2 regions of the Novosphingobium terrae genome follow, and region 1 is predicted to be linked to the other one. Evidence: riboswitches for the same ligand, from Rfam matches in the RefSeq annotation. Region 1 holds a riboswitch; the other holds the start of a gene.
What was found. A riboswitch is a leader RNA that binds a small molecule or an ion and turns the genes downstream of it on or off. The one in region 1 is predicted to bind cobalamin.
Positions count from the first base shown of each region.

Region 2: another riboswitch for cobalamin. It lies ahead of HGK27_RS22260 (epoxyqueuosine reductase QueH); the one in region 1 lies ahead of HGK27_RS09230 (DUF1636 family protein).

Region 1 covers NZ_JABVZR010000001.1:2,019,575-2,026,974, reverse strand. The annotation lists gene cobG (precorrin-3B synthase) at 1-1,048, opposite strand, end outside; gene cobN (cobaltochelatase subunit CobN) at 1,045-4,284, opposite strand; gene cobW (cobalamin biosynthesis protein CobW) at 4,294-5,340, opposite strand; gene HGK27_RS09230 (DUF1636 family protein) at 5,345-5,707, opposite strand; cobalamin riboswitch at 5,805-6,035, opposite strand; gene cobO (cob(I)yrinic acid a,c-diamide adenosyltransferase) at 6,082-6,717, shown strand; gene HGK27_RS09220 (cobyric acid synthase) at 6,725-7,400, shown strand, end outside.
Region 2 covers NZ_JABVZR010000002.1:853,434-860,833, forward strand. The annotation lists gene prpF (2-methylaconitate cis-trans isomerase PrpF) at 1-981, opposite strand, end outside; gene acnD (Fe/S-dependent 2-methylisocitrate dehydratase AcnD) at 981-3,599, opposite strand; cobalamin riboswitch at 3,856-4,084, shown strand; gene HGK27_RS22260 (epoxyqueuosine reductase QueH) at 4,188-4,862, shown strand; cobalamin riboswitch at 4,957-5,195, shown strand; gene HGK27_RS22265 (DUF1852 domain-containing protein) at 5,566-6,552, shown strand; gene HGK27_RS22270 (methionine synthase) at 6,581-7,400, shown strand, end outside.

The DNA of each region.
Region 1 (7,400 bases):
CGAAATCCTCCCCCCGCGCCACCATTGTGATCTTGGCGGTTCCGGGATGGGCACAGCCCTTGGAACAGCCCGACACATGAAGCATCCCGCCCGATGGCACAGACGGCGCCAGTTGGCGAGCCAGATCGCGCACCGGCCCCAGCGCCTGAGAGCAACCGGGCGCGCCCGTGCAGGCAACCACGCGCAGCAGCGGATCGTTGGGAGCGGTGATCAGGCCCGGCAGGACAGGGGCGTGATCGCATCCTTCCAGCAGCAGCATCCGCCATGGCGTGAGGCGCAGCGGTGCGAGATCGGCCAGAGCAGCAAGGGCTTCGGCATGGATCTGCCCGAATTCCAGCGCCACCATGTGACCTGCAGGGGTGATGCCGGGGGCGGGGGCAAAGGCAGGAACCCGTGCTGCCGGTTGCGCGAAACCGGCAGGCAATGGCACAGCTTCCGCGAGATGAGCGCGCATACGCCCGCGTCCATTTGCAGCGCCGCCCGTCTCGATGAACCAGCGGGCCAGATCGAGGGCTGTTGCGATGACGTTGCTTTGCGTGGCCGAGGCGACCTGCGAAGCGCCGTCGGCAAGCACATGGTAAGCATCACCGGCCCGCTCGATCCGGATATCGGCGGAAGCTTCGCGCAGAACGGGGCTTTTGCCGGTATCCAGCGCGAAGCCGAATTTGCCGGGCAAAGGCAGATCACCGTGCGCCAGCGTTTCCGCCAGTTCCTGCGCCAGCGTCTGCGTGCCGTCACCCGCTTGCCAGAAAGGTGTGACCAGAATGTTGCGCCGGGCCTCGCTTGCCTGATCCGCATCGATCAAGCCCAGCATGGTCAATTCCGCGACCACCGCCGCATGGTCACAAATCCCGCGCAATTGCAGATTGGCGCGGGCTGAAAGGTCGATCAGCCCATTGCCATGGCGGATCGCCAGATCGGCCAGCCCGCGTGCCTGCTCCCGAGACAGTCGCCCGCCATGCGCGCGCACCCGTACCACCAGACCATCGCCGGATTCCATGGGGCGCAGCGCTCCGGGGCACCAGCCCTTGATCAGCGGTGCGCTCACGACTGATCCGCCATGCGAGCCGCGATGGAGTTGCTGAGCGTGGACCACAGCCCGGCCTCGGCCAGAGCGGCGAAACGGGCCTTGAGCTGTTCCAGCGCTTGCGGGTTGGCCTGTGCCATAAAATCGGTGACATCGTCGCGGCCCAGCGTGGCTTCGAAGCACAGGTCGAAGAGATGGGCTGGGACCTGCCGCGTCAGCTGAGCAAAGGCGGCCAGATTGTCCACCGTGGCGGTGATTTCGGCGGCGCCGCGAAAGCCGTGGCGCATCATGCCCTGCGCCCAGCGCGGATTGGCGGCGCGGGCGCGTACCACGCGAGCCACTTCCTCGGCCAGCGTGCGGGCGTGAGGGGTTTCGGGCCTTGTCGCGTCCAGATGGTAGAGTGCGGGGGCGGGGCGGCCCAAAGCTTCCATGGCGGCGGCGAAGCCTCCCTCATGGGCGGCATAGTCGCGGGCCAGCAGTAGGTCGGTTTCGGGCAGGTCCTGCAGATGGGCGAAGGCATCGGCCCCGGCCAGTCGCGCTTCCAGAGCGTCGCGGTCATGGGTGATGCCGCCTTGTGCATCCAGCGCCCATGCCGAGGCTGCGAGCCATGCCTCTCCAGCGGCATGGCGGGCCTCATCGCCCAGATGCTGGGCGGGGTCTTCCATGGAGAGGCCGTAAAGGCCGGGCTTGGGGCCAAAGACCCGCGGCGTGGCGGTGAGGTACGGGTTTTCCTCAAGCCCTTCGTGATCGCGCTCGGCCAAGGCAGAGGCAGCAGCCTCGAAGAGTTGTGCAAGCCCCGGGAACACGTCGCGGAACAGGCCCGAGACGCGCAGAGTGACATCGATGCGCGGGCGGCCCAGCATAACGGGCGGCAGGATTTCGAAACCGCTGACCCTTTCGCTGTCCTGATCCCAGCGCGGGGCGAGGCCTGCCAGATGCAGCGCCATGGCGAATTCCTCGCCCGCCGTGCGCATGGTGGCCGATCCCCACAGGTCGATGACGAGGCCTTTGGGCCAATCGCCATGGTCCTGAAGGTGGCGGCGCAGCAGCTCCTCGGCCAGCTTCACGCCCTGCGCATGGGCGATGCGGCTTGGGACGGCGCGCGGATCGACACTATAAAGATTGCGCCCGGTGGGCAGCACGTCGGCGCGCCCGCGTGAAGGGGAGCCCGAGGGGCCAGAGGCCACACGGCGCCCGGACAGGGCTGTTAGCAATCCTTCGGTTTCGCCGGGGGCCTTACCGTAGATATGCAGCCCGTCGCCGAACTGGCTTTCCTTGATATCGCAGACGAAACGGTCAATGCGGACCATGGCCTCGGCGGCGCTGGCACCGGGGGTAAGGCCAAGATCTCGGGTGACGCCGGTGGCTTCGGCCTCATCGCGGATCTGGGTGATCAGCCGGTCCCGGCGCGAGGGATCGAGGCCTTCGGCGGTGGAATATTCATCCAGCAGCCGTTCGAGGCGCAGCAGGCCTTCAGGCACGGCGCTGGCGGCCATGGGGGGCGGGATATGGCCCAGTGTCAGCGCTCCGATGCGGCGCTTGGCTTGGGCGGCTTCGCCGGGATCGTTGACGATGAAGGGATAGATCACCGGCAGGGGGCCGATCAGTGCCTCGGGCCAGCAGCTTTGCGAAAGGGCGACTGCCTTGCCGGGGAGCCATTCCAGCGTGCCATGCGCGCCGATATGGATCAGAGCATGGATGCTTTGCGCCCGCAGCCACAGATAAAAAGCGACATAGGCGTGGCGGGGGATGCGCGAGACATCGTGATAATCGTCGTCGCGCCGGGCGGGCTCGCCGCGCTCGGGCTGGAGAGCGATCAGGGCGTTGCCGCGCCGGACGGCGGTGAAATGGAAGGCGCCATCGATCAGCGCGGGATCGCTTTCGGGCGGGCCCCATGCCTGCATCAGATCATCGCGCAGAGCGGCGGGCAGGGCCTGCAGGGCTGCAAGATAATCGGTGAGCGGCCATGTGAGGGTTTCAGTCTGCAAATCCTCAGCCAGCACCTTGTCGGCCTCGATGTCATATCCGGCCTCAACGAAGGTCTCTAGCATGGCCTCGGCGCTGGCCAGCGCATCGAGCCCGACGGCATGGGCCATCTGGTCAGACCGCCCCGGGTAGGTCGAGAGGATCAGCGCCAGTTGGCGATCCGCCGTAGGGGTGAGGGCCAGAGTGTGCCATGCCGCCACCTTGTCCGCGATGGCCTCGATCCGCTCGGGGGCGGGGCGGTGCAGGGTGCGGGCGCATTGCAGATCAGGATCCATTACCCCGGCGGTCTTGAAGCTGGCGACACCGGCCAGTAGCCGCCCATCGACCTCGGGCAGCACGACATGCATGGCCAGATCGGCAGGCGAGAGGCCCCGTTCGGCCTGAGCCCATGCCGTTTCATCGGCAGTGGAGAGCGCGATCTGGAACACCGGGCAACCGGGACCGTCGAGCGGGGATTGGCCGCTGTCATCGCGCCCGGAAAAGGCGGTGGCGTTAACGATGGCGGCAGGTGTGTGGCGTTCCAGCGCCGCGCCGATCCATGCTGCCGCTCCGGGAGCTTTCAGTGAAGGCGCGAAGAGCCCGATGGCGCGAAAACCTCGGCGGGACAGCGCTTCGATCAGCGCATCGACGGGGCCGGTGTCGCCGCTGGTCAGGTAAGAACGGTAGAAGCTGACGACCACCAAAGGCGCATTACCGGGCGACGGGGCGTTAACCACGCCGACGCCGGGGGAATACCAGCCGCAGGAGGGAACAGCAGTGGCGCCCTGTGCTTCGGGCGCGGGCAATCCGGCGGCGCGGGCCAGTTCGGCCAGAGCTTCCTGAGCGGCGATGGCTCCGCCCGCCTCGCACAGGTCGGAGAGGTGACGCAGCACAGGGATCGGCAGCGTGGAGGCGGCGTCCAGCGTGGGGTCTGGGCGCCCGTCGCCGGGCAGGACCGCCAGCGCGATCTGCTCGCGCCGGGCCAGATCGGTGAGTTGCGCCAGCCCATAGGACCAGTAGCCCGTGCCGCCGATCAACCGCACCAGCACGGCTTTCGCGCCGGACAGTGTGCGTTCGATATAGGTGTCGACCGAGAGCGGATGCTTCAGCGCCGCCAGATTGGCGAGGCGCAGTTCGGGCAGTCCCGCCCGCGCGGCATGCCATCCCGCCGCGAAAGCCCCCAGATCGCTGTCCGAAAAGGACAGGACGATCAGGGGCGCGGGCGATTGGCCAAGATCGGTAGCGACCTCGACCTCATCCAGCCCACGGCTTTCGCGGAAGATAACATGCATCGGCTGGCGTTAGGCGGGGGCCAGCACCGTGTCCAGCACGGCACGGACGGCGGCAGGATCGAGGTGGTCATGCTCGGCGATCACCACCAGCTGGGTGACGCGCGGGCGCTGGCCCCAGGGCTGGTCGTACTGGTGGCGCACACGCTCGCCCACGGCCTGCACCAGCAGGCGCATCGGCTTGCCCTGCACCGCCACGAAGCCCTTCACGCGCAGGATCGCCTGCTCGCGGGCGAGGCGCTGGATGGCCTGCGTCAGGGCTTCGGGGTCGCTGACTTCGGGCAGGGTGATGATGGTGCTGTCGAAATCCTCGTGTTCGTGGTCGTCCTCGCCATCGTGGTGGCTGGGGCGGGCGGCCAGATCGTCCTCGGCAGCGGCGTTGAGGCCGAGGATCACGGCAGGATCGATCACGCCATCGGTGACGGGCAGCATGGGCAGCGGGCGCGGGGCCTCGGCGGCGATGACGGCGCGGGCGGCGTCCAGCGTGGCGGCGTCGACCAGATCGGCCTTGGTCAGCAGCACGATGTCGGCGCAGGCCAGCTGATCCTCGAACACTTCCGAGAGCGGGGTTTCATGGTCAAGACTGTCGTCAGCTGCACGCTGCGCGTCTACCGCCGCCACATCGGGGGCGAAGCGGCCAGCGGCCACAGCCTCGGCATCGGCCAGCGCGATCACGCCATCCACCGTGATGCGGCTGCGGATCGCGGGCCAGTCGAAGGCTTTTAGCAGCGGCTTGGGCAGCGCGAGGCCGGAGGTCTCGATCAGGATATGGTCGGGCTTCTGGGGCAGGGCCAGCAGCTTTTCGACCGTCGGGATGAAATCATCGGCCACGGTGCAGCAGATGCAGCCATTGGCCAGTTCGAGGATCGCGCTTTCGGGGCAGTTCTCGTCGGCGCAGGCCTTCAGGATTTCACCATCGACGCCCACCGTGCCAAACTCATTGACCAGCACCGCTAGGCGGCGTCCGCCCGGGTTCTGAAGCAGGTGACGGATCAGCGTGGTCTTGCCCGAGCCCAGAAAGCCGGTGACGATGGTGACGGGGATTTTTTCGAGCGACATGGGGTCAGACCTCCAGCGGGGGAATGCGGGCGATGGATTGCTTGCGGAAGATGATCGGGCGTTCGCGCCATGGCACGATGCCGTCGGGGCTCTGCGCATAGGCGCTGGCACCGGCGAGGATTTCGGGCACATCGGCGTCCGACAGGCGGCCATAGACATAGGTCCAGCTGCCGGGCCGGGTCAGCGCGATGGAGCAGCCATTGGTGCAGGCCGAAAGGCATTCGGTGGGGCGCACTTCAACATCGCCATCCGCATTGGCGGCAGTCAGCGCCTGCGCCAGCAGAGCGCCGGGCACGGTTTCGCCCTCGCCAAGCGTCTGGCCCGCGCGGCAGGTGGTGCAGACAAAAAGGACGGTATTCTGGCCCACGACGCTTCCATTCCCGAATGCGGGGCGCCTGCACAGACCATCGGGCATCGAACCTTATGCCCGACACCAGATCGACCGGCCACAGCGCACCCCGGCTGTCCGTATTCTCTTGCTGGCAGGTCTCCCGGCTGGCGGATCGGGGGCTGCTTCCAGCCCTGCGCCTGCTTCGCCTTCCCGAGCCTTGCGGCCAGTGGCATCGAAGCGGACTCATCCGTTGACGGTCGCGGGGGCGGCTGTGCTTGAGGCATTCGAAACGCCCTGTCACATTCCCTCTTCGCCTTGTGGTGGAGATGCTCCGCCGCAAGGAACCAACGCGGCGGGGATTGCGGGATTGCGGCGGGGCTGTCAAGGAATGCCGCGATCAGGAGAGTGCCATGACCGCCGACGCCACCACCCAGACGCCCGACGCCGACTTTGACCGCCACAACGCCAAGATGGCCAAGAAAAAGGCTTCTCGCGACAAGATCATGGCCAGCAAGCAGGGCGAAAAAGGGCTGGTGATCGTTCATACGGGGACAGGGAAGGGCAAGTCTTCTTCCGGTTTCGGCATGATCCTGCGCTGTATCGCGCATGGCATGCCCAGCGCGGTGGTGCAGTTCATCAAAGGCGCGTGGGACACCGGTGAGCGTCGTCTGATCGAGCAAAATTTCCCCGATCTGTGCCAATTCCACGCCATGGGCGAGGGCTTTACCTGGGAAACGCAGGACAAGGCTCGCGATATCGCCGCCGCGCGCAAGGGCTGGGAGAAGGCCAAGGAGCTGATCCGCAATCCCGAAATCCGCATGGTGCTGCTCGACGAAATCAACATCGCCCTGCGCTATGAGTATCTGCCGCTGGAGGAAGTGCTGACCTTCCTGCGCGAGGAAAAGCCCGAGATGACCCATGTGGTGCTGACGGGCCGCAATGCCGCGCCCGAGCTGATCGAGCAGGCCGATCTGGTCACCGAGATGACGCTGGTGAAGCACCCCTTCCGCGGCGGCATCAAGGCCCAGGCCGGGGTGGAATTCTAAGCCCTTTATGCCCGCGCTGATGATCCAGGGGACGGGGTCCAATGTCGGCAAGTCCCTGCTGGTGGCGGGGCTGTGCCGGGCGGCGCGTCGGCGAGGGCTAAGTGTTGCGCCTTTCAAGCCGCAGAACATGTCTAACAATGCTGCCGTGACCGCCGATGGTGGCGAGATCGGGCGGGCTCAGGCGTTACAGGCATTGGCCTGCGGGCTGGCGGCACATACCGATATGAACCCGGTGTTGCTCAAGCCTGAGACGGATGTCGGCAGTCAGGTGGTGGTGCAGGGCAAGCGCATCGCCACGGTGAAAGCGCGGGAGTATGCCGCTCTGAAGCCGCAACTGATGGCTCCGGTGCTGGAAAGCTTTCAGCGCCTGAAGGCCGCGCATGATCTGGTCATCGTGGAGGGCGCGGGCAGCCCGGCGGAGGTCAATCTGCGCGGCGGAGACATCGCCAATATGGGCTTTGCCTGCGCGGCACAGGTACCGGTGGTGCTGGCAGGCGATATCGACCGGGGCGGGGTGATTGCCCAGCTTATTGGCACGCAGGCCGTGTTGTCGCCAGGGGATGCGGCGATGGTCCGCGGCTTCCTCATCAACAAGTTTCGTGGCGATCCCTCGCTGTTCGACGATGGCTATCGGCTGATCGAGCAACGCACCGGCTGGCGTGGTTTTGGCGTGCTGCCGTGGT
Region 2 (7,400 bases), on a different contig from region 1:
GCCCGGCACGGCGGCGGCTGTGGCGATGGCGACCGAGGCGGTGCCCATCATCGCGTGATGCAGCTTGCCCATCGAAAGCGCGCGCACCAGCAGATCGACATCCTGCGCGGCAATCGGCTTGCCGCTGGCGGCGGTGTAATCCCGAGGCGGCGCGACAAAGGCGATCTTGGGCGTATGCTGGCGGGTGGCGGCCTCCTCGGGCCGGGCGATCAGGCCCATGCGCAGGGCGCCGATGGTGCGCAGCGCCTCGAAACGGGCGAGCGCGGCGGGATCGGTGTTGATGGCTTCGCGCAGTTCGGTGCCCGTGTAGCCGAGGTCTGCGGCGCGCACGAAGATCGTCGGAATGCCGGCATCGATCAACGTGGCCTGCAGCAGCCCGCCGGAAACCAGCGCCTCGGGCACTTCAAGCTCGTCCACCAGATGGCCGGTGGGGAACATTGCGCCCTCTCCATCGGAAGGATCGAGGAATTCCAGCACGATCTCGGCGGCGGGGAAGGTCACGCCATCCAGTTCGAAGGTGCCCGTTTCCAGCACAGCGCCATCCTTGACGGGCACATGGGCGATGATCGTCTTGCCGATGTTGGCCTGCCAGATGCGGACAGTTTTCACGCCATCGGCCCCGGCCTGCACATAGCCCGCATGGATGGCGAAGGCGCCCGCCGCCGTGGAGAGATTGCCGCAATTGCCCGACCAGTCGACAAAATCACTGTCGATGGAAACCTGCCCGTAGAGATAGTCCACATCATGGCCCGGCTGTATCGAGGGTGAGATGATCACCCCCTTGCTGGTGCTGGAGGTGGCGCCGCCCATGCCGTCGATCTGCGCGCCATAGGGGTCGGGACTGCCGATCACGCGCTGGAACAGCTCGTTGCGCGCCTCGCCGGGCATGCGGCAACGCTCGGGCAGGTCTTCCAGACGGAAGAATACGCCCTTGCTGGTGCCGCCGCGCATATAGGTGGCCGGGATGCGGATCTGGGCCATCAGGCGTTCTCCACCGTCGAGGCGAGGAAATCCTGAGCGAAGCGTTGCAACACGCCGCCCGCCTCATAGATCGAGACATCCTCGGCAGTGTCGAGGCGGCAGGTGACGGGCACCTGTGTGACGGCGCCATCCTTGTGATGCACCATCAAAGTCAGCTTCGCGCGGGGGTGGCGTTCCCCGATGACGTCGAAGGTCTCGGTGCCGTCCAGACCCAGTGTCAGGCGGGTGGTGCCGGGCTGAAATTCCAGCGGCAGCACGCCCATGCCCACCAGATTGGTGCGATGGATGCGCTCGAAACCCTCGGCGACGATGGCCTCCACGCCCGCCAGACGCACGCCCTTGGCGGCCCAGTCGCGCGAGGAGCCCTGACCGTAATCGGCCCCGGCGATGATGATCAGCGGCTGCGCGCGGGTGAGATAGGTCTCGATGGCTTCCCACATGCGGGTGACCTTGCCCTCGGGCTCGACGCGGGCCAGCGAACCCTTCTTCACCGCACCATCGACCACCGCCATTTCATTGACCAATTGCGGGTTGGCGAAAGTGGCGCGCATGGCGGTGAGATGGTCGCCGCGATGGGTGGCATAGGAGTTGAAGTCCTCCTCGGGCAGGCCCATGTGCGCCAGATATTCGCCCGCCGCCGAACTGGCCAGAATGGCGTTCGAGGGCGAGAGGTGGTCGGTGGTGATGTTGTCCGGCAGGATCGCCAGCGGACGCATGGCCTTCAAACGGCGCGGATGGGCGGCCAGTGCGCCGATGCCCTGCGTGTCCCAATAGGGCGGGCGGCGGATATAGGTCGATTGCGGGCGCCAGTCATACAGCGGGCTCGCCTCCGAGCGCAGTTGCGGCGCGAACATCGGATCATAGACCTGCCGGAACTGATCGGGCGTCACCGAGGCGGCGACGATAGCGTCGATCTCTTCGTCGCTCGGCCACAGATCGGCGAGGCGGATCTCCCTGCCCTCCACCACGCCCAGCACATCCTTTTCGATGTCGAAGCGGATCGTGCCCGCCAGTGCATAGGCCACCACCAGCGGCGGCGAGGCGAGAAAGGCCTGCTTGGCATAGGGATGGATGCGCCCGTCGAAATTGCGGTTCCCCGACAGCACGGCGGTGGCATAGAGGTCGCGGTCGATGATCTCCTGCTGGATCGTCGGATCGAGCGCGCCGGACATGCCGTTGCAGGTGGTGCAGGCATAGGCGACGATGCCGAAGCCGAGCCTTTCCAGCTCGGGCAACAGCCCGGATTGCTCCAAATAGAGCCGCGCGACCTTCGATCCCGGCGCGAAGGAGGTCTTTACCCAAGGCTTGCGCGTCAGCCCCAGCGCATTGGCCTTCTTGGCCAGCAACGCGGCGGCCACCACATTGCGTGGGTTCGATGTGTTGGTGCAACTGGTGATAGCGGCGATGATCACTGCGCCATCGGGCAGCAAGCCTTCGCGTTCCTCGGCCTGAGCCTTGGCCAGACCGACGGCGATGCCGCGTTCCTCCAAAGCTGCCGTGGGCAGGCGGCGATGCGGGTTTGACGGCCCCGCCATGGTGCGATCCACCGTGGAGAGATCGAACGCCAGCACCCGCTCATATTCGGCGGTCTTCAGCGCATCGGCCCATAGGCCGGCTTCCTTCGCATAGGTCTCGACCAGCGCGACCTGCTCAGATGAGCGCCCGGTCAGCAGCAGATAGTCAATGGTTTGCTGGTCGATATGGAACATGGCGGCAGTGGCGCCATATTCGGGGCACATGTTCGAGATGGTGGCGCGGTCACCGATCGAGAGGCTGTCGGCGCCCTCACCGAAGAATTCCACCCATGCGCCGACCACACGTTCGCGGCGCAGGAATTCGGTCAGGGCGAGCACGATGTCGGTGGCGGTGATGCCCGGCGCCCGATGGCCGGTAAGGCGCACACCCACGATATCGGGCAAGCGCATCATCGTGGGGCGGCCCAGCATCACCGTCTCGGCCTCCAGCCCGCCCACGCCGATGGCGATCACCCCCAGCGCGTCGACATGCGGGGTATGGCTGTCGGTGCCCACACAGGTGTCGGGAAAGGCCAAACCATCGCGCAGCTGGATCACCGGAGACATCTTCTCCAGATTGATCTGATGCATGATGCCATTGCCCGCCGGGATCACATCGACATTCTCGAAGGCGCTCTTCGTCCATTCGATGAAATGGAAGCGGTCCTCGTTGCGGCGGTCCTCGATGGCGCGGTTCTTGTCGAAGGCTTGCGGGTCAAAGCCACCATATTCCACCGCCAGCGAATGATCGACGATCAGCTGCGTGGGCACCACCGGATTGACCCGCGCCGGATCGCCGCCCTGATCGGCGATGGCATCGCGCAGCCCGGCCAGATCGACCAGCGCCGTCTGGCCCAGAATATCGTGGCAGACCACGCGGGCCGGATACCAGGGGAAATCCAGATCGCGCTTGCGCTCGATGATCTGGGTCAGCGCATCGGTGAGCAGCGCAGGATCGCAGCGGCGCACCAATTGTTCGGCCAGCACGCGCGAGACATAGGGCAGCCCATCATAGGCGCCGGGGCGGATCGCCTCGATGGCGGCGTACGTGTCGATGTAGTCGACAGTGCTGCCGGGCAAGGATTTGCGAAAAGCATTGGTCATCGCTGTTGTGCTCTATGCTGGCGTTACGCCCCGGGAGGGCATCCGCCTTATTCGCCAGCATAGGCTCAGAGAAAACGGCTGAAATGGCGAGCCTTTGCGAAGAAAAACCTGCAAATCTGCGAAGTTTGCAAATTGGCGAGCGGCAGGAAACGGGTCCGACAGTGCCTCGCTGTACAGGGCAACGGCAATCACAGGCATCGCCAAGGCCCTCTGCCACCTTTCACAGCAAAGCGATTGACAAGCGCCGAGAGGTGGCGCTGAGAAAAAGCGTCAAGGTTCCCTGCTCGCATGCCATGAAAAGCGGGTGGCAGGGCTAAGACGGGAAGCCGGTGATGCCTGAGAAGGCAGAATCCGGCGCTGCCCCCGCAACTGTAAGCGGTGAGCGGTGACTCCATCCCGTGTCACTGGCCTCTCAAAGGCCGGGAAGACCGGAGTCGCCGTGATGACCCGCAAGCCAGGAGACCTGCCTTCGACATCATAACGTGCTTCCGGCGGGGTGTCCGGTGGGCCGCATCATCATGCGCTCGGCCTTGCCGGGCGTAACGGTCATGCGTTCCGTCAACCCGCTCTTTTCGATGTGGGTGACCCATGAACAATGATGCGACCAGACCGGCCATAAACCGCCCCATTCTCACCCCGCCCGAGGGGCAGAAGAAAGTGCTGCTGCACAGTTGCTGCGCGCCCTGCTCTGGCGAGGTGATGGAGGCCATGACCGCCAGCGGCATCGACTACACGATCTTCTTCTACAATCCCAACATTCACCCGAGGGAGGAGCATCTGCTGCGCAAGGAAGAGAACATCCGCTTTGCCGAGCAGCACGGCATCCCATTCGTCGATGCCGATTACGACACGGCCAACTGGTTCAAGCGCGCACGCGGCATGGAACAGGAGCCCGAACGCGGGATCCGCTGCACCATGTGCTTCGACATGCGTTTCGAGCGCACCGCGCTTTACGCTCATGAGCATAGCTTTCCGGTGATCACCTCCTCGTTGGGCATCTCGCGCTGGAAGAACATGGAGCAGATCAACGGCCGTGGTGAGCGCGCGGCAGCCCGTTACCCCGGGATCAGCTACTGGACCTTCAACTGGCGCAAGGGTGGCGGCGCGGCGCGCATGATCGAGATCTCCAAGCGCGAGCGTTTTTACCAGCAGGAATATTGCGGCTGCGTCTATTCGTTGCGCGACGCCAATGCCCATCGCGTCAGCCAGGGCCGCCCCGAGATCGACCCCGGCAAGCTGTTCTATGGCGACGAGCCTGCCTGACAGGCACGGCACCCCGGCCACCATGCGCGCGCCCTGCCCAAAGCATCATATAACGATATCTTTATATGATGCTTGACAGCGGCCTTCCAATGGTGTTGATAGACCCTGTCGAGGTTCCCCGCCTCAGGCGTGACGGCGGGGCTAAGACGGGAAGCCGGTGGTGCCTGCGCAATGTTCGCATTGGGAGGCAGAGTCCGGCGCTGCCCCCGCAACTGTAAGCGGCGAGTGGCGGTTCCATGTTGTGCCACTGATGCCCCGCAAGGGCATTGGGAAGGCCGGAACCACCGCGATGACCCGCAAGCCAGGAGACCTGCCTTCGGCGCCATAACGTTCCTCGGACGGGGGTTCCTCCGGTGGATCGCGCTTGCAGCAAGGCACGGGGCTTATGCGCCATCCGGGCCTGTTTAAGCCATGCGCGCTCTTCCTTCGGCCCTTACGCCCGGCAAAAGCAGGTGATCGGTCGATGTTTTCAGCCCTGTTCCATTCCGTCCCGCAGCGACGAATGCGTGAGCGCGCCGTGCTGCCGGGGCTGATCCCCGCCTGACGCGGCGCGCGCCAACCAACCCATCACCTCGACCATCATGACGGACCAGCAAACACGCTGGCCCGAAGGAGACTTCGCATGCCCGCAACCGGCGCCAGCCTCGCCCTCCCCCGTATCCGCCCCGACCGCGATCCGGGAACCGCTCAAGGACAGCAGGTCATGACCAGAAACGACCTTACCTTTTCGATCAAAAGCATCCGCTTTGATGAGCATTACCGCCCTGCGGACAACACCCGCATCACCACCAACTTCGCCAATCTGGCCAGAGGGGAGAGCCGCCAGGACAATCTGCGCAAGGCTCTGACGATGATCGACAATCGCTTCAATGCGCTGGCTGATTGGGACAATCCCGAGGGGGATCGCTATGCCCTCGAACTGGATATCATCTCCATCGAGATGACCATCGGCAAGGACGGCAGCAGCGAAGCTTTCCCGATGATCGAGGTGCTCAGCACCACCATCATCGACAAGCAAACCGGTGCGCGCCTTGAGGGCATCGTCGGCAACAATTTCTCTTCCTATGTGCGGGATTATGACTTCAGCGTCCTGCTGCCCGAACACAACAAGGGACAATCCGGCTTCAGCCTTCCCGATCATTTCGGCGACCTGCACGGGAAGATTTTCAAGCATGTCCTAAAGTCCGATGCTTATCAGGCAAAGTTCAACAAGCCGCCGGTCATCTGCCTGAGCGTCTCAAGCAGCAGGACCTATCACCGGACAGGAAATAAGCATCCCATTCTGGGCATCGAATACCGGCAGGATGAATTTTCCTCGACCGATGAGTATTTCAAGAAAATGGGCCTGCAAGTGCGCTATTTCATGCCGCGAGGCAGCGTTGCGCCTTTCGCCTTCTATTTCACCGGAGATCTGCTGAGCGATTACAGCAATCTTGAGCTGATCGGTACCATCAGCACGATGGAAACCTTCCAGAAAATCTATCGCCCCGAAATCTACAACGCCAATTCGCAGGCCGGTCATTGCTATCAACCCAGCCTGAAGCATCAGGACTATTCCTCGACCCAGATCGTCTACGATCGTGAGGAACGCAGCCGTCTGGCCGTCGAACAGGGCAAGTTCGCCGAGGAGCATTTCATGAAGCCCTACAGGGCTGTCCTCGAACAATGGTCCGCCGCTTACGCCTTTTGACCCTCCCCCAAGATCAAGGTTCTCCATCATGAAGACATTGTTGCCAACCTCAACCGCCGGCAGTCTGCCCAAACCCTCCTGGCTCGCGCAGCCCGAGACACTCTGGTCACCCTGGAAACTGGAAGACGAGGGTTTGATCGAGGGCAAGCAGGATGCCCTGCGCCTGTCGCTGGACGATCAGCGTCAGGCAGGCATCGATATTGTCAGCGACGGCGAGCAGACGCGCCAGCACTTCGTCACGACCTTTATCGAGCATCTCGATGGCGTCGATTTCGAGAAGCGCGAAACCATCCGAATCCGTGACCGCTATGATGCGAGCGTGCCGACAGTCGTCGGCGCCGTCACCCGCCCCAGGTCAGTCTTTGTCGAAGACGCCAAATTCCTGCGCCAACAGACCGATAAGCCGATCAAATGGGCGCTGCCCGGACCCATGACCATGATCGATACGCTCTATGACGACCATTACAAGAGCCGGGAAAAGCTGGCCTGGGAGTTTGCCAAAATACTCAATGAAGAGGCCAGGGAACTGGAGGCAGCCGGCGTCGACATCATCCAGTTTGACGAACCTGCGTTCAACGTCTTCTTCGACGAGGTCAACGACTGGGGCGTCGCCACGCTGGAACGGGCCGCCGAAGGGCTGAAATGCGAAACGGCTGTTCACATCTGCTATGGCTATGGCATCAAAGCCAACACGGACTGGAAAAAGACCCTCGGTTCGGAGTGGCGGCAGTATGAGGAAGCTTTCCCCAAGTTGCGGACATCCAGCATCGATATCATTTCGCTGGAATGCCACAATTCTCATGTGCCGATGGACCTCATCGAACTCATTCGCGGAAAAAAGGTGATGG